Regions from separate parts of the Anaerobacillus sp. 63XJN7_5_ISO-PGPR-S23-430 genome, predicted to be linked through region 2. Evidence: riboswitches for the same ligand, from Rfam matches in the RefSeq annotation. Region 2 holds a riboswitch; each other region holds the start of a gene.
What was found. A riboswitch is a leader RNA that binds a small molecule or an ion and turns the genes downstream of it on or off. The one in region 2 is predicted to bind cobalamin.
Positions count from the first base shown of each region.

Region 1: another riboswitch for cobalamin. It lies ahead of AC0VYJ_RS17995 (ribonucleoside-diphosphate reductase subunit alpha); the one in region 2 lies ahead of AC0VYJ_RS20385 (ABC transporter substrate-binding protein).
Region 3: another riboswitch for cobalamin. It lies ahead of AC0VYJ_RS02255 (acyl-CoA thioesterase); the one in region 2 lies ahead of AC0VYJ_RS20385 (ABC transporter substrate-binding protein).

Region 1 is NZ_CM149686.1:3,442,987-3,449,342, forward strand. It holds gene AC0VYJ_RS17995 (ribonucleoside-diphosphate reductase subunit alpha) at 1-1,410, opposite strand, end outside; cobalamin riboswitch at 1,547-1,721, opposite strand; gene AC0VYJ_RS18000 (hypothetical protein) at 1,942-2,070, shown strand; gene AC0VYJ_RS18005 (sensor histidine kinase) at 2,079-3,449, opposite strand; gene AC0VYJ_RS18010 (response regulator transcription factor) at 3,388-4,074, opposite strand; gene AC0VYJ_RS18015 (hypothetical protein) at 4,221-4,751, opposite strand; gene AC0VYJ_RS18020 (mechanosensitive ion channel family protein) at 4,855-5,940, opposite strand; gene AC0VYJ_RS18025 (DUF4349 domain-containing protein) at 6,113-6,356, shown strand, end outside.
Region 2 is NZ_CM149686.1:3,955,101-3,961,456, forward strand. It holds gene cbiB (adenosylcobinamide-phosphate synthase CbiB) at 1-236, opposite strand, end outside; gene AC0VYJ_RS20375 (adenosylcobinamide amidohydrolase) at 233-1,702, opposite strand; gene AC0VYJ_RS20380 (FecCD family ABC transporter permease) at 1,705-2,745, opposite strand; gene AC0VYJ_RS20385 (ABC transporter substrate-binding protein) at 2,729-3,712, opposite strand; cobalamin riboswitch at 3,851-4,035, opposite strand; gene AC0VYJ_RS20390 (DsbA family protein) at 4,176-4,880, opposite strand; gene AC0VYJ_RS20395 (DoxX family protein) at 4,892-5,281, opposite strand; gene AC0VYJ_RS20400 (M56 family metallopeptidase) at 5,341-6,183, opposite strand; gene AC0VYJ_RS20405 (BlaI/MecI/CopY family transcriptional regulator) at 6,185-6,356, opposite strand, start outside.
Region 3 is NZ_CM149686.1:412,206-418,561, reverse strand. It holds gene AC0VYJ_RS02265 (LLM class flavin-dependent oxidoreductase) at 1-882, shown strand, start outside; gene AC0VYJ_RS02260 (AI-2E family transporter) at 959-2,038, opposite strand; gene AC0VYJ_RS02255 (acyl-CoA thioesterase) at 2,323-2,817, opposite strand; cobalamin riboswitch at 2,932-3,115, opposite strand; gene AC0VYJ_RS02250 (DsbA family protein) at 3,289-3,954, opposite strand; gene AC0VYJ_RS02245 (DoxX family protein) at 3,970-4,395, opposite strand; gene AC0VYJ_RS02240 (threonine/serine exporter family protein) at 4,498-4,944, opposite strand; gene AC0VYJ_RS02235 (threonine/serine exporter family protein) at 4,960-5,721, opposite strand; gene AC0VYJ_RS02230 (tetratricopeptide repeat protein) at 5,929-6,356, opposite strand, start outside.

The DNA of each region.
Region 1 (6,356 bases), 510 kb from region 2:
GTCACCAGGCGTTTTCGTAATGATAATCTTACCGTCTTTCGTGAATTCCTCTTCAACGGTCGTTGCACTCATATTTTGCATAATTTCCGTACAAAGATTGGAAGCATAGATCATACCAGCATGCTTATTCGGATTCGCTCGATTCACCGTATCTCGATAGAACATATAAGGCGTCCCAGTTTCCAATTGTGATTTCATGACTCGCTTCATAATCTCAATAGCCGGCACGGTTTTTCTTGAAAGCTCAGGATGGTTCACACATTGCCTATATTTCATACGAAACTCTCCTGATCCTTTTTCTTTGTCATACACATCTTCTAGTGAAAAGCCCATCACCTGGCGTACTTCATGAGGATCAAATAAATGCCAGTCTCCACGGTCTTCCACTGCTTCCATAAAGATATCTGGAATACAAAGACCCGTGAAAAGATCATGTGTCCTCATTCGTTCGTCTCCGTTATTAAGCTTGGCATCAAGAAATTCGAAAACATCCTTATGCCAGACATCAAGATAAACAGCAACAGCACCTTGACGCTGTCCTAGCTGGTCTACGCTCACAGCTGTATTGTTTAATTGCTTCATCCACGGTAAAACCCCAGATGAATTTCCTTTAAACCCTTTAATATCACTACCACGAGAACGAATTTTCCCGAGATATGCTCCAATTCCTCCACCATTTTTCGAAACGGTCGCTACATCTGTATTGCTGTCATAGATTCCTCTAAGACTGTCATCCACCGTATCGATAAAGCATGAGCTTAGCTGTCCATAGCTTTTTCCTGCATTTGAAAGAGTAGGCGTTGCTACTGTCATATATAAATTAGATAGCGCCCAATACGCTTCTTCAATTAGATTTAATCTCTTATCTTTTGGTTCATTTACCATGAGCGTCATAGCAATGACTAGAAAGCGCTCTTGAGGTAATTCATACACATTCTTATCATGATCTGTAGCTAGATAGCGGTCTGCGAGCGTTCGTAGTCCGATGTATGTAAACAAACGATCTCTTGATGGCTCGATTAACTTAGCAACTTGCCCTACTTCATTCTTGGAATAAGACTGAAGGAGTGCCTTGTTATAAATCCCTTCATCTGTCAGCTGTTGAAGAAGGCGATAGAAGCTTCCCCCACCATATACCTCTTTCTCAGAACGATGTGAAAGAGATTTACGATAGAGCGAATGAAGATGAAAAGCTGCTGCCACATAAGTCCAGTCAGGTTCTGTTGCGCTGATTCGTTCAAGGGCATTTAAAACTAGAATGTTACCAACCTCTTCTTGCGTTGATTCTTCTGAAATACCATCAATTGTTTTTTCAATAAAACTCTCACTAGCAAGTGACGGGTACTCATCTAGGAGCGTTCTTACTTCCTCCATCATTTTTGTTACTGTCATTTCTGCTACAGTACTCATATACCTCTCTCCTTTATCCATCCAAAATAAAAAGCTCACTCTCGGAAGAGTGAGCCTGGAGAAAACGACAACGTATAAATGGACATACTCGTACATTTACCCTGCCATTTCTCACCCTCAACCCCCGAAGAATAGAAACGTTTTTGACTATACGGCAGGTCTACTGGCTTGTGCTTCTTCCTTGGCAAGCCTTCCCGGAATTAACTCCAGTGGTTTCTTGCCTCGTCCACACGACAGTTGCGGGGACAGCTCCGGATTCGACCGGATTCCCTATTAAGTCGTTCTACGACACCGTATACTCAATTATTAAATTACGTACATTTTACCCATATATAGTATTCCAAACATTTATATATCACTAAATATTGATAACTCCATCTTACATGATGCTTTAATTTAGCACAAGCTTTATTGTTACATTGACTTAGATTTATTTCAACTCTAAAGACACTCACCTATCACTTTCAACCTGCTCATGCATATATTGTTGATACCTAAAAAAGTTTCCTGAAGGAAAGAAAGGTGAGTATGATGAAAAGATCATCTTCGGTTAATTTTAAGAAATTGGCTGGCTATACACAACTCTGTCAGAAATTCGGTATTTTGAGTGAACAAGAAAGCAAAGAAATTCTACAAAAGTTAAGTGAGCATAAAACATAAAGTTCTAACTACGATTGAAAAGGAATCGAGATCACGATCCTTCCTCCCTTTTTATTGTCTTCGGCGTAAATGTTACCATTATGCTTTTCTACTATTGTTTTCGTAATCGATAGACCAATGCCAGAACCTGACTTGTCACCTGTATAAAATCGTTCAAAAACGCGCTCTGGATTCTCGCCAAAGCCTTTACCATCATCTTCAACCTCAATATAAACTTGACGATTATCTTGGTGGACATGTACTTCTATAACGGATGAAGCGAATCGAAGGGCATTACCGAAAATATTCATAAAAGCTTGCTTCATTTTATCACTGTCCATCTTAAGGTCTATGGTATGATCAATGTCATACCTTACCTCTATTTGCCGTTGATGTGCAAGTGGTTTTACCACAGTGATGACTTCCATCAACACGTGATGAAGATCGACTACTTCATAAGTAAAAGATTCATCTACTGTTTCTAACCTAGTTAAATAAGAAATGTCCTGCACGATCTTTTTTAAACGCTGCGTTTCTTTCACGATCACTTCAAGACTATACTCGACGTCCTGTCCTACGATTACTTCATCTAGAATCCCTTCCGCATTCCCTTGAATGGCCATTAGAGGTGTTTTTAATTCATGAGACGCATTTTGAAGGAATTCCTTCTGATCAAAATCATTTTTTCGAAGTTGCTCCGTTAGTTCTTGAAATGTCTTAGCAAGTTCATTGATTTCATCCTTTGTTTTAAGCGTCAACGGGGGTTGTTCCTTGCGCATCGTAAATTCCCTCATGTGATTGGCAAGTAATCGAGTTGGCCCCGCTATTCCTTTCTGCATAATAGCAGCAAGGAGCACGGCAACAGCAGCAGATACTAAAAGACTAACAGCCTGTGATTGCTGAATAATCCGATTGAAACCTTCAAGACTTTCTACCTTCGTAAATAGCACAATACTGCCAACTTGCTCTCGTGAAAGACTAATTGGCACTTCCTCTGTAACATATAATTTTCCTTTGTTTTCTTCATAATCAATTCGAACCACTTCATCGACATTCGAATAAATTGCCTTCTCGTTTGCATTATAAATTATAAATTGAGATGAGATTAAATTGCCTGCCATTTCAATTCTTCTGCGATCAAGTAACCCATTAGGTGGATTTTCGCCCTTCCACTGTCGATCTTCGAGCATCTGACTAATTTGCAATCCCTCTTTTTGCAGCTGTTCTCTCGTTTCGCGCACAAGATATTCTTGAAATAAATATTGAAATGAAATAGTAGTAATAAGCAGAATAACAACAATAAGAACGATATAACTAAGAAACAATTTGGTACCGATATTAAACTTCTTCATCGATTTTATAGCCGTACCCCCAAACTGTTGCAATCTTCGCTTGCGCATTTGCATCTGACATCTTTTTACGTAGCCTTTTCACAAGGTCATCAATAATCCTACCATCACCTACATATTGATAACCCCAAATGGCTTCAATTAATCTCTCTCTTGTAAACGGTTGTCCTGGATGTTGGAGGAGATAGGCGAGCACATCGTACTCTTTCGGCGTTAAAGGCATTTCTTCCTCATTCACTAATAACAGTCGTTTTTTCTTATTTAAACGTACGTTCTGAACAGTAATTTCTTGTGAAGAATGGTTTTTCTCTAGGCGATTCATCCGTTTGAATAGATTCTTAATACGCACAACAAGTTCTCTAGGGCTAAAAGGTTTCGTTAAGTAATCATCAGCGCCAAGTTCAAGGCCTAGTATCCGATCAAGCTCTTCATCTCTTGCGGAAACAACGATAACGGGAATGTAAGAATACTTTCTTAACCGTCGAAGGAGTTCAAGTCCATCAACATTTGGCATCATAATATCTAATACTAATAAATCGGGTTCAATTGTCTCTAGAGCACTTAACACTTCTGCCCCATCTGTAAAGGTTGAGACAATAAACCCTTCTTTTTTTAAATACTTCTCTAAAATATCACGTATATTTTGTTCATCATCTATCACAAAAACGTGCTGCATCTCTCTCAACTCCGTTCCCTTTTCACATCTTAGACGAAATGTGCTTTTCATACTCTTTATATTATCCTAGCCTTATCTGACAGTAAATCAGCCGCATGTCTTCAAAACATACGAAAGAGATAGGGGGCCCCTATCTCTCGCTAAGATTAGCTAAGTTTTTCAATCAGCTGATCAAGTATATCATTTTTTTGTTTCACAATTTCTTGAGCCTGCTCTCGCTTGGCTTCCATCTCTTCGCGCATTTCTTCTCTTGCGGCTTTCTCTTCGTCGGTTAACTCTGGACGCTCTCCACTTTCTTCAAGTTCCTGCTTCTTAGACTCTCTCTCTTCATGAGCAGCCTGTGCTTCATCATGCATCGCATCAAGCTGTGAGTTTAGATCAGCAAGCTCTTTCTGAAGCTCATCGACACCTTCAACACTAGAAGCATCCTGATCAAGCAAAAGGTCGATTAATTGATCTTTTTTCTCAGCAGTTGCCATTTTCAGTTCGCGATCTAGAGAGCGGTCTTCGAAGTGACCTCTTTTCCCATGATGTCCTCTAGGACCTGCCATCTCCTGGGTTTGCCCTACTGTTTGCTCTTCTATTTCAGTTGACTCGTCATCTGCCGCATTAACATTTGCTCCAGCTATCCCCCCAGCTAAAACCATAGAGGCAACACCAATCATCCATTTGTTCATCTTCATCAATCTCCCTTCATAGGTATGTTCTTACAATACCTATTATGGACAACAACTTACGAAGAAATTTGTAAGAATGATGTGAAAATGATGTGAGTTTGCTTTATCTCTTTTTTAATTGGTCGATCACTTTAGCATCCAAACTACGTACATGCAAATCACGCTGTGGAAACGGTATCTCAACGTTGTGATCTGCAAGAATTCGGTTAATGCGGAAGTTTAAATTACTCTTCGTTTCTACCGCTGCTTTTGGTGACGAGATCCAAATGAATAGTTGAAAATCAAGTGATGAATCACCAAAACCAAGGAAATTCACAAAAGGAGGAGGAGTCTCAAGCACATACATGGAATTTTCTTTCTCTTCCACAGCTACTTGAAGCAATAGCGATCTCACAAGCTCCACATCTGAACCGTATGCCACCCCTATTGGTAAAACGAGGCGCAATCTTGAGTCTCCATAAGAGTGGTTCACAACCTGCTCTTCGATAAAATACGAATTTGGCATAATAATCCGTTCATTGTCTAGTGTTCGAATAATCGTGGCACGCATGTTAATTTTTTCAATGTCTCCAATAACATCGTTTATGATCACTCGATCACCTACTTTAATTGGTCTTTCAAATAAAATAATTAAACCAGAAATAAAGTTATTTGCGATGTTCTGCATTCCAAAACCGATTCCAACCCCAAGTACTCCTGCAAAGACCGTTAAAGCACTTAGATCAATCCCGACTGTCGTTAAACTAATAACGACCGCTATCACCATCAATGTGTAATGAAAAACACGATTGAACGTAAATTGCAAGCCTGTATCCAGGCTGTATCGATCATAAAGCGGAGGCATAAGAAAGGAAGTTGCAATCTTTGAAAATCGATTTGCAAGAGTAATGATAAATAGTGCAATTAATATAAGAAACAACGAGATTTCAACACTACCAATTGCAAATAATTGACTAAACATCCAACTGTTATCGGAAAAATAAAATAAAACAAATAGCAGGATGGCATACCCTGTTGTCCAATTTATAAATGAGAGGAAAGCTGGTCGAATACCGTTTGGGTAATTCTCCTCTTTGTCTCGTTTTGTCAGCCATAATTTGATCAGAAATCGAATCAGGAATAGACCTAGTATTACAGAAATTGTAATAACTATGTCTATAATGTTCGCATTTTCTAAAATTGAATGCACAAAAGGCAACCCCTTTTTTATTCAGTTATCCTTTATCATATCATGGAAATTGTAACCTCCGCAGGTCTTAAACCGTCTAATTCATTGAGAAACCTCTAATCGAACCAAAAATCGAGATAACAACAATTTAAGCTAACATAGCTAAAAATAAAAACGAAGCGGGGACATACTTATGCGAAGATGGATCCTTCTTATCTGTACATCAATTCTTTTACTAGCAGGATGTAGTTCTAATAATGGAAGCTTTTCAAATGAAAGTAGCGATATAGCTACTTCAACTGATCAATCCACAGATGAAAACCAGGGAGGAAATGAGAGAGATGAAGAAAAAAATTCATCTTCTATAGAAAAATCAGAAACGCCTGCCTTACAGCAAGATCGCAAGGTAATCTTCAATGCAAACCTTTCCTTAACAG
Region 2 (6,356 bases):
TGAAGGTTGTAAGCAAGAAAAACGGTCAAACCGGTTAGAGTGATCACGACGACAAGAACGGTGAGCGTCATGAGGGCACCTTTTTGTTTGCGGTTCGCACCATAGTTCCAGCGTTTGTCGAGAAAGCTGATAAGTGAGCCAAACCACTTCACTGGATGCGGCCATTTTGGTGGATCGCCAATCAGCAGATCTAGAAAAAAAGCCAGGCTAATCGCAAGAAGGTGATACATGATCATAGCGAGAGCCTCGTACGGTACTTTTCAAGTGCCTCTGTCGTACAGTTGTAAACGCCGAGGCTAATCAATTTTCCGAGCGTTGTGATCGTGCCCGCGTATGCCTGATGCTGTCCACGCTGTGTCGCGGCGATCAGAATGCTGTCTGTAGAAGTACCTGTTGCTATGGTGCCTGTCACCGAGTCTTTTACTTGCTGGTCGTGCATGACTTTAACTTTTGATTCCGTTGCGGTCATGATGCTTTGGATGAATGCTTCATCTGTGAGCGTTCCGTTCACGAAAATCCACGTGTTGATCGTTCCAGGGAGCGGCTCGTATACGTGCTCTGCGCTTTTCGATGCATCGACGGCGTTTCCAACGCCTGCCGTTACAACGACAAACACCGAAACGCCTTCATCTTCTATTAAGCGGTAAGAGACATCCTCTAGTCGAACAGCCGTCATCATGCCAACTGTTTCTGTCGGATCGATGTCATGCTCCTCTAAAAACGTCGCCATTTCTTCTTTATGATCTGAGCAGCTGTAGCTTTTAGGGACGTGGCGGTTGACGAATGTGCGATACCAGCCAGTACCAGATCCTACAACACCCGAAGACATCGTCCGAAGCGGAAATGGTGTCGTGAGCGTGATCATGTTTTCTGACCGCTCAAGGTAGCGCTCATCAATAGTGAGATCGCGTTGATCCTCTGCCTGTTTTTCTGGTAATAAGAGCATTTGTGGCTTTGGAACGGTCGGATGCGGATGCTTTTCAATTTTTGTCCGATAAACCGATTGAATGCGCTGTTCGTTTAGGACGTCATTTGGCTTGTTGTGCATGTTGATTTTCCCATTTTCAAGAAGAAGTAGGCGGTCACAGTACAGACCTGCCAGATTCAAGTCGTGAAAAATCGAAATCACCGTTAGCCCCTGTTCGCGCGTCCATTTTTTTAAGAGATCGAGCAGTTCTTTTTGATAAGAAAGGTCGAGGTGGTTCGTCGGCTCGTCTAATAAGAGAATCTCGGGTTCCTGCGCAAGCGCCTGTGCGAGAAAGACGCGCTGACGCTCACCGCCTGAGAGTTCGTTCACGTAGTTATCCGCGAAGGCGGCGATTCCCGTTTGCTCCATTGTACGCTGTACAACCGCCTCGTCATGCTCGCTCCACATTTGAAACCATCCCGTCTGATGGGCGTAGCGTCCGAGCGAAACGGTTTCTTTAACGGTATAAGGAAAAGCCTGATCCGCATGCTGTGGAAGAACCGCGAGCACGCGCGCTAGCTGTTTCGCTGAGTAGCTTGAGAGCGGCTTATCTTTGAGCATGATTGAGCCGGACTTTGCCTTTAGAATGCCGCTAACCATTTTAAAAATAGTCGTTTTGCCGCTTCCGTTTGGTCCAACGATCCCGAGAAGCTCACCTTGATTCACATCAAACGAAATGTCATCAAGTACGTCGTGACCGGGGTATCCTCCTGTAACAGAATGTACGCTTAGCATGCTTATCCTCTTCTTTCCTTACGTCTTCGTATTAAAATAATGGCAAACACCGGGGCACCGATGAGCGATGTGATGACGCCAATCGGTAGTTCAGTTGGTGAAATGATCGTTCGTGAAATCAAATCAGCGATGATCAGAAAAGCAGCTCCAAGTAAAATGGATAGTGGCAGTAAATGCCTGTGATCCGGGCCCCATAGAAGGCGCGTTAAATGCGGAATCACAAGGCCAACGAAACCAATCGTTCCTGAAACCGCAACAGCTGCCCCTGTTAAAATCGAGCCGCCGATGAGAATCCAAAGCTTTCGTTTCGCGACGTTCACGCCGATATGCTGAGCGCGTTCTTCACCAAACGACATTGCGTTCAGCTCCCTGCTGCTAAAGAGCAGGATCCCTGAGCCGATGATGAAAAAGGGAAGAATAATTCCGATATATTCCCATCCTCGCATCGACACGCTTCCAAGGAGCCAGCCGATAATTTGACGAAGCTCCTCTCCAGTTAAAGCGATCATAAGTGACAGAAGTGAGCCAAGAAATGAGCTAAACACAATTCCTGTTAGGATGATCGTCTCCACGCGCATCGATCGCTCTATTTGTCGTGCGAAAAAGAGCACGAGAAAAATCGTGAGAATCGATGCAGCGATGCTCATAACTGGTAGGGTGAACATGCCGACAAACGGAATGGACAGGTTGAAAAACAGCACGAGTACCGCTCCAACTGATGCTCCGGATGAAACGCCGAGCACGTACGGATCCGCTAGTGGATTACGCAAAAGACCTTGAAAGGCGGCCCCTGCTATCGCAAGAGACGCCCCCACAAGACCTGCCAAAATGACGCGCGGCAAGCGAATATCCATCACAATTGTTGTAAACATTGGATCGGTTTTGCCTATGAATGGAAGGTGCAAAACTTCGCTTCCGATTAATTTTAGAATGGTAAGCACTGGAACTGAAACAGTACCGATTGAAATGCCAAGGAGCATGGCACCAATTAAGAGTGCTATCGCAATCGGATAGGCAATGAACCGTTTATTCAGCAAAAACATCCGGGTAAACCGCTTTTGCAAGTTCCTCTACTCCTTCAGTAAGACGAGGGCCAGAGCGCGTAACGAGGTCAGAGTGTACGTCAACAACCTGCTCTTCTTTGACAGCCGTTACGTCCTGCCAGCCGTCGCGGCTTAACACTTGTTCAACTGGCTTCTCTGTATAGTAGCCGTACGTTGTGATGATCACGTCAGGATTCGCTTCGATAATCGCTTCCTGATCCACCTGGTTCCAGCCTTCCTGATCGTGCGTCACGTTCTTCGCGTGAATCATCGTTAGCATGTCATCCATAAACGTATTCTTCCCTGGAGAGTAGATTTCAGGCGCAGGGGCAACTTCGACGAAGACATTTTTCTGATCTTCTTCACTAATGCTTTCTGCTTTTGCTTGAATGTCTTCAAGATCTTGCTTCATTTCATCGATCGTTGTTTCCGCTTCTTCCGTTTCACCAGTTGCTTGTCCGATCATTTCGATGGAAGCGTACACTTCATCGAAGCTTTTCGCATCGTTCACAACGAGTACGGTGATTCCAGCATCACGAAGCTGCTGTAGACCTGCTTCTGAGTTATGTGCGCTTGAGCCGTGTGCAAGTACGAGATCAGGCTTTAGAGAAATGATTTTCTCCACGTTAAATTCCATGCCGCCGATTTTTTCGATATCAGCCGTTTCTTCCGGATAGTTGGCGAAGTCAGATACGCCAACGACTTCTTCCCCTGCTCCCAGGTCGAAAAGGATCTCAGTGTTACTCGGGATTAAGGAGACAATTTTTTCAGGATCTTTTTCGATCGTAACATCCTGGTCCAATGCATCCGTTATCGTTACTGGGAAAGCGCTATCTTCTGACTGTTCAGCTTGCTCTGTATTCGCATTTCCTTCATTTGTCGCGCTGTTCTCTTCACTCGCTCCGCAACCTGCGATGATTCCTGTAACGAGAAAAAGTAAAACGAGTAGTGAATAAAGCTTTTTCATGTGTGTTTCTCCTCCTGTTTTCTGATGTCTCTAAACTAAAAAATCCCCACGCACGAGGGCATGAAGATGGTCGAATGGAAGTAACGGTGTGCCAAAGGCAGCACCTGAATCCGTTCGCACATCCCTATCCTCGTAGGCTGTTCGCGCTAGACTCAGGCAGGTCTCCTGGCTCATGGTTATCGCATGCTGCTCCTTCCCATTCGCTGTTACGAACAGTGGATTCTGCAGCAGGCGACCATTTACAGTGGCGGGACCGCGCTGGAATTGCACCAGCTTCCCTATTAAGTCTTCATTGAAAAGACACCTGAATCGATCACTATGTAATTGGTAACAGGTTTATTATACATGATTGCGGGAGTGGGGGGAACAGTTGTGTTTTGAGGGGGTCAGGCTCGCGCCTGACCCCCTTCACAAACAAAAAACCATCATTGTCCACCCACGGTGGACAATGATGGTAATTCCTTTACTCTTCCTTCGCTTCTTCTACCATTTTCTTCAGGTCATCAATTGTTTGTCCTTCAAACGGCTCGCCGTTCACAAAGAGAGCTGGTGTGCCAGTAACGTCGAGATCACGGGCTTTCGATAAGTCGTAGTCGATCGCCGCTTCTCCTTCGCCATCTTTAAAAGCTGCAAGAACCTGTTCAGCTTTTTCTTCATCAGTCACTTCTTTTAGCGTGTCTACAAGGTAATCTTCTGTGTAGATGTCCTGCTTTTCCGTGCCTTCTGTTTGCTTTTCATACATTAATGAGTGGAATTCCCAGAACACGTCATTCCCAAGCTCCTGGTACACCACTTCAGCAAATTCCGCTGAGCGATCGGAATCAACATTAATAAATGGATAGTTGATAAACGAGAATTTGATTTCCCCTGTTTGAATTAACTCTTGATCAATTTGCGGGAAAAAAGACTGTTCGAATGCTTTACAGTAAGGACATTTGTAATCTCCAAATTCAATCACTTCTACCTGCGCATTTTCATCACCGAGAAATGGTTGCTCCATCGCTTTTTCCTCTGAACCATCAGAACTCGAGCCGCTTGAAACGACGATCACGATTACGATAACTGCAGCGACAGCGGCCACTAACCAGTAGATCCATGCTTTCGATTTTTTCTGCGCATTAGCTATTGTTTGCTTGTTCGGTTGCTTTTTCTTATTCTTATTTGCCATGATTCTTCCTCCTATGATTGTTTCGAAAAGTATTTGTAATCAACGGAAATGGCTCCACCTCCGCTAATCAAAACAGCGACTGACATACCGAGAAGAGCAAGATCCAATTCATACCCTCCGATAAATCCTGTCGTTAGTTTAACCGTAAAGATCGCTCCTAGCATGACGATCATGAAAAGCAAAGAAACAATGCGTGTGCCTAGTCCTACGATCATAAGAAGACCTCCGACTAGTTCAATCGTTGCAACGACATACGCTAAACCACCCAAAATGCCAATGCTCTCGAAAAATCCAGCGGTATTTCCAATCCCTCCAGCAAATTTATCTAGGCCGTGAACCGTAAAAATAAGACCGAGAACGATTCGTAGTACGACAAGGGCAACGTTTTGTGATAAATTCATAAATTAATTCCCTCCTAATTTTAACACTACGATATGTAGTGTTTGTTTCCGAAAAAGAATTAGGGTGTCGCCACCATAAACATGATGGATAACCCTAACACAATATAAAGTGAGTAAAGTACTGTCCCAACAGGCAACGTTACGTGCACTTCTTTTTCTGGCGCAAGAATATGTTGTATGCGATCGTTCACAGACGTTTCCGCAAAAGATACAGCAAAAGCATGACGCTGTCTGTGATCGCTTTTTAATAGTTTTAATAACGCGCTACTAAGATCAAGCATATTTGCTTCTTTCATCGCAAACCGATCCGCGGCAATTTCGCGTAGCGTGTGATAGTGATTTGATACCCATTTCAAAATCGGCACGTACCAAAGCGCGTGGACGAGAAGGGTGATGATAAATTTTTTCAATGGATCACGATGCTGCTGATGAAAAGTTTCGTGATAAATCACGGCGCGCAGCTCTTCTTTGCTCAACAGGCTAACTAGTTCAGTCGAAAGAACTATTTTGGGTTTAATCATTCCATATGTAAGCGCGATAGGCTCATCGCTTCTAATCACCTGGAGTGCCTGCTTTCCTAAATCGAAATTCCGAATGACTACCTGTGTGACAGTGTCTTCACGAAGAAGCGACAGCCGTTTCGAAAAGGTGACATATCGATAAATTTGCTTCACGATCATCATCACGATTAATGAAAATGTTGAGAGAATCAGAACTTCTAATAGCATGTTCATAGATGATAAACCGATCGCGCGAAGCATATTATGGCAGGCTTCAAGTACGCTTAACATAAGCGTCCAGTTCGAATATAAATGCAGACTGTATAGTGACATTTGAACAATCATCGTGGCTACAAGAAAAAAAGACAGCATAAACAAAAATCGCGGCTGTTTTATTCTCATCTTACTTCTCCTTTAGCTGCTTGATTTTTTGCTCAAGCTTTTCGATCAAAACTGGATCCGCTTCATCGAGCGCATCAAGCATATGATTCACAGCAAGCGGACCAAATTCATCCATTAGATCCTTTGTTAATTCCTTCGATTGCGTTTGTAAAAAATCTTCTTTCGATAGAAGC
Region 3 (6,356 bases), 760 kb from region 2:
CGATACTGGTTTGCAGAACACCATAGTACAAAAGGGCTTGCCAGCACCTCTCCAGAGATTATGATGTCTCACATCGCAGCCTCAACCTTTAATATCAAGGTAGGCTCTGGTGGTGTCCTGCTTCCACAATATAGTCCATTCAAAGTGGCAGAGAATTTCCGACAACTAGAAGCTCTTCATCCAGGACGTGTTGACCTTGGAGTCGGCCGTTCACCCGGTGGTACAGCAAAAACACGATTAGCTTTAACAGATGGCATTAATAAAAGCTTGAATGAATTCCCACGTCAATTAGAAGAGCTCTCCCACTACTTGACTGACTCTATGCCGAGAGGACACGAGTTTGCCGGCATAAAAGCAGCTCCTCAAACCGACTCACCCCCTTCTCTTTGGCTATTAGGTATGGGTGAGAATAGTGCTAAAAAAGCAGCAGAATTGGGCATTGGCTATGTCTTTGGGCATTTTATTAAACCTGATCGAGGTAAAAACGCCCTCCAAACTTACTATCAACTGTTCCAACCTACTTATTATAGTCCTTCTCCTTCAGCTATTATTGCCCTATTCGTCGTATGTGGAGAAACTGACGAAGAGGCGGAAGAACTTGCTTTAAGTCAGGATCTCTGGCTTCTGCGAGTAGAAAAAGGTCTTGATAGTCGAGTGCCATCCATTGACGAAGCTAAACAGCACCGTTATACAGTAACGGAAGAAGAACGAATAAAAAATAATCGAAAACGAATGATAATCGGATCTAGAGAAACAGTAAAGAAGAAAATCGACGAATTAGCCGAACACTATCAAACTGAAGAATTCATGGTTCTCACAAACATACATGATTTTGATGAGCGAAGAAAATCATATGAGCGTCTTGCACATATTTATTTATAAGGCGATTACTCAACATGTTTTTAGGTGTTACTCAAATAAAAGCCCCTACTTCTCAATGAAGTAGGGGCTTTTACCGTTATTCAGTTAATTCGGATCGATGCCGTATTCGATAAAATTCATAGAAATTCTTAACGATGACCTTAATGACGGAGTAAAGTGGAATAGCAATCAGCATCCCAATGAACCCATATAAAGCCGCTGCTACAATTAGTAGTAAAATGATGGTTAAAGGGTGTATGTTTAACCTTTTACCTAAGACAACAGGCGCTACCAGGTTTCCTTCTAACTGTTGAACAACTATCGTAATAATAATCACATACAAGGCTAACATCGGTTCTTGTGTTAAAGCGACAACCAGAGCAGGTATCACACCAATAATTGGTCCGAAAAATGGGACCACTGCTGTGATCATCACAAATAGTCCTAATATTAATGCATAAGGTAGTCCAATGATTAAATAACCAACATACATTAGGACACCGTCTACGATTGCTACAATAATTTGTCCGATAATATAGGCCGATAAAGTTTTATCAACCTTATGAAGGATCTGTTCTCCTTCACCCTGATGTTTATTTGGAATAAATCTTAGGAGAAATGGGCTTAATTTATGATCATCTTTAAGAAAATAGAATAAGACAAAAGGTACGATTACAAGGACTGTCGTAGCACTTGTTAATGCACTCACAACCTGCATAATATGATCACCGAGGCTTTGCGTTAAATTACCTAAATAGCTCGTTGCTTTTTGTTGAAGGTTTTCTACAGAAAGCATCCCCATATCATTTTTCTCCATCATTTTCTCAGCTTCTTTTGCTGATTCTTTCAGCTTCTCAGGCAACTCCTTCGAAAACTCTGAAACCTGACTCTGAATCGGATTTGCTAGAAAAGTGAATCCAGTATAGAGGATACCCGCAATCCCTATAAACACAATTAAAATCGCGACAATATCTGATACAAATGGAATCTTTTTTAATAACTTAACAATAGGCTTGATTGCATAATACAAAAAACCAGCAATTAGTACTGGATAAAACAATGTACCTATAATTGTTTTCACCGGTTTCAATAAATCTAATTCTGTCAAAAAGAAAAAACAGATTAATAATAGAATAATACCTGTTATATACTTGAAGAAATCATGTCTAATCCACATTGGCCGTCTCCTTTGTTTTTATTCATTTCACTCTCATCCCTATACCACTCAACACTCTTTTACTAACTTGATTTCCACAAAAAGTTTCCGATTCCAGGGGATCTAAAAAGGAACCTCTCTCGTAAATATTGTTTCTATAAGAGTGAGGGGTGATTCCCTCTCCAATCAGCTAAATGTGGTTTTAAATACAAAACTACCATCTTTTAGGAATGAACCAAAATATAACGATAAAATGTCTCACGACTAACAAAAGAGAGCCGGAATACTCCAGCCCTCTTTTCTGGTTATAACAACGTTAGGATTCCCCCTAGATTCTTGCTTGTTTCTTTACGATCTAATCTTGTTTGAGCTCTTTTTTGGGCTAGCTCGTTAAGCTGCTTTTCCCCTTCAGTTTCCGGCTGAATTCCAGGTACTTTCATTGGTCTACCGTCGAGAAGGGCTACAAACGTAATAAAACACGTCGCTGCTATACGATTGGCACCCGTTAAAAGGTGTTCGGCGTTTACTTTCACAAAAACTTCCATTGAGCTTTTACCTGTCCATATGACAAAAGCTTCATAATGAATCGAATCCTCTTCCGTTATAGGATGTAAAAACTCCACCGTATCCATAGACACTGTCACGCATTCTAGACGAGAATGCCTTGTCGCCGCGATTGATGCTAGCATATCCATATCGGCAAGGAGTTTACCCCCAAATAATGTTCCATGGCTGTTAAGGTCAGGCGGAAAAATACGGCTGCTCTTATACACTCTTGATTCGCTTACATTCTTTTTCATATCATCTCTCCTTTTCTAAACAATAAAAAATGCATACTCTTTTCATAAGAGCATGCATAACAAATAGACTTTTCCCAGTCTTCTCCGTTACACCCCCCTATCGTCCGTAGGTCAATCAGTGCTTTAGAAAAGGCAGGTCTCCTGGCTTGAAGCTTTGTTGAACGAATGCCCCTTCCCTATCATTGATAAGTGGGGTAACGCACCGTCCTTACTTCTTACAGTGGCGGGACCGCATTGGATTTTCACCAATTTCCCTATTAAGTACTGGAATCAGTACACCTTTTCCATTTTATTCAATTGTACTTCTCTATTCTTCATGCCGGGGATCCAAAAGTCAATACCATTCGTTAATCAAACGTTTGTTTAACTATTTATACCTTAAACAAACGTTTATTTAATGATTTTTCCGCCTGCAGAGGAACCAATTAATTAGAATGCAACAAAAAAAAGACGCCTTCACAGCGCCTTTATTTATTCGTCGGTTGAATCCTCAACCATTTGTTTTAATTCAGATAAACTAGTTCCGTCAAAACGCTTACCATCTACAAATAAGGTAGGCGTTTCTGAAACATTCTTTTTATTTGCATAAGCAAGGTCAGCTTCTACTCGTTTCTCACCTGCACCACTCTTATAGGCTTTAACAACTCTGTCCGTTTCTTCTTCACTAACTAGACCACTAAGGGTTTTCGTTAAGAAAGATTCAGTTAAAACATCTTTCGTCTCAGATCCTTTTTTATGTTTGTCATACAGAACATGATGAAATTGCCAAAATACATCATTACCTAATTCTTGATAAACAACCTCAGCAAATTCAGCAGCCCTCGTGGAATCTTTATAGAGGAACGGATAATGGACAAAGTAAAATTTTGCTTTCTCAGTTGCTAATAATTCCTCTTGGATTTTTGGAAGCAAAGATTCATTAAAGGATTGACATGAAGAGCATTTATAATCACCAAATTGCACAATTTCAACTGGCGCTGTTTCCTCACCCAAGTGCGGTTGAGAATCTAATTTAAATCCTTTTGTATTTGCAAATGGATGAAACAGAAAGTTAATAAACAAAAATAGAATAACGAGTCCCGCAAATAATAATAACCATCTGGCACCCGGTTTTAACTTCTTTTTTGGTTTAGCCATTCAGTCACTTCCTCTTTAATCCTTTGTTACTTTCTCCTGATCGATCTTAAACGACCAACCTTTTCTCTTAAGGTATGTTGAAAGACTATATGGACCGCCGCCTCCTAGAAATAAAGACACTGACATAGCTAGAAAAGCAATGTCTAGTTCATAACCGCCCAGCATTCCAGTTGATCTCTTTACAAAGAGAAGAGCTCCTAATAAAATCATGGAAAACAGTACGCTGACAATTCGCGTTCCTAAGCCGAGAATCATCAAAACTCCTCCAGTTAACTCAACTATAGCCACAACATAAGCAAGAAAACCAGAAATACCGATTGTCTCAAAAAAAGCTACTGTATTCGTGATCCCTTCAGAAAACTTTAAAAAACCATGAGCAAAAAAAAGCATACCTACGACCAATCGAATTGTTAACAACCCGAGATGGGGATAGGTTTTCATTATTGATCCTCCCCAGATACTAACATTATTTGACACCGTTCGACACAGTTATCCAACTAAACGTTATCATAATGAATGCCTACATTGCAAAAGGATGAAGACCTATTTCTGCCCCCTTGCGAGTGTGGAATGCCGTATGATTTGATTGATCACTTCCGAAAATACTAACCCTACTGCAATGGATCCCGATATCATAAATGCTCTGGCTGCAAGGTTAATGGCACTATTGTAATCATTTTGAACGAAATTCCTCATCGCATCGTAAGCCAGACCACCTGGAACAAGCGGAATAATCCCCGCTACACTAAATATAATGACTGGTGTCCGATACACCTTTGCAAAAACCTGACTAATAACAGCGATGACAAATGAGGCTGTTACAGTGGCGATGACAGCATCAATACCTGATGCCTCCATTCCGTAATAAATCATCCAGCCACACATGCCAACAAACCCGCCTTTAATAAGGGAGGATTTAGGAGCGTTAAATAATAATCCAAACGCTGCACTTGCCACAAAGCTCGTCAAAACCTGAGCAATAATTGTCATAATTGTCCTCCCTTTCTATAAAAATGATACAACAAGGGCAATGCCTGCTCCAATCGCAAATGCGGTAAGAAAGGCTTCTGCGCCTTTAGATAGGCCAGATATTAAATGCCCCGCCATTAAATCCCTTACAGCATTCGTGATTAATAGACCAGGAACAAGTGGCATCACTGAACCAATAATAATTTTATCAAGTTGCCCACCGATTCCAGTAGACACAAAAAGGACAGCGAGTAATCCTATGACAAATGAAGCAAGGAACTCTGAGAAGAATTTTATCGGTACAAGGCGGTTAAATAGTGAAACACTATAAAAGCCACCTCCCCCTGCAAGAACTGCCGGAAGAAAATCTCCCCACTCCCCTTGAAACATAATTAGAAAACAACCGCTTGCAATCGCAGCAGCAACTAACTGCTTAGGAAATGTATACCGCTCGGTCATTTTATCCAATTGGTCAAGCTCTTCATAAGCTTCCTTAATCGAAAGACCACCGCTGCTAATTCTCCTCGATATACTATTTACCTTCGTTACTTTATCTAAATCCGTCGTGCGCTCTGAAATGCGCATCAACTGTGTTTTGGAAGGTTCAGGACCTTCTAAAGAGAAAATAATCCCAGTAGGGGTTACGTAACTATTCGAATGCGTTGCCCCATAAGCGTCCGCAATTCTAGTCATCGTATCTTCTACACGGTAAGTTTCACCGCCATTTTGCAGCATTACCTTTCCAGCCAAAAGGCATACTTGAATAATGTCATAGGCATAACTCGTTTGATTTTCCATACGTCGCTCCTGACAACCGTGAAGTATTCATTGTTCGTTGTTTCTTAGTTTATATGAACCTACTTATGTTTATCAAATGTAATATAAAAAGAAGACGATCATTTTGATTGTCACTTTAACAAAAAGGCTATGTTAGCTTATACTGTTGATTCCCGATTTTAGGCTCATTAATATAGCCAAAAAAAATAGCGCTGGCATAAGCCAGCGCTATTGTTGAGACACTCTTTGCATTTTAGAATAAATCGACATATAGGTATTCGATTCCTCCACTTTACCCATCTCACGATATACCTTCGTCAACCACTGAACAGGGGTTGGGTCCGTTGGATGCAGCTCCATCTCCCAATCGAAGCAGGTAATTGCTTCATCATATTGTTTAAGTTTATGGTAGAGCTTACCTAGCTGAAATTGCTTATCTGGATCATCTTGAATATCCGCCATTGTTTGTAGCGTTGATAGGATAGAGAGATCTTGGTTTTTCTCGAATAAAGGCTTCACCCAGCTATAGACGTATCCCAATCCAAATTCATGCAGCATCCTAGGGATAAGTGCTTGAAGTAAACCATCTAGATAAGGACGATTTTCTTTACGTTCCAAACAGCTTTGAAGGGAAGGATAATCAAAGGTTTTGAAAT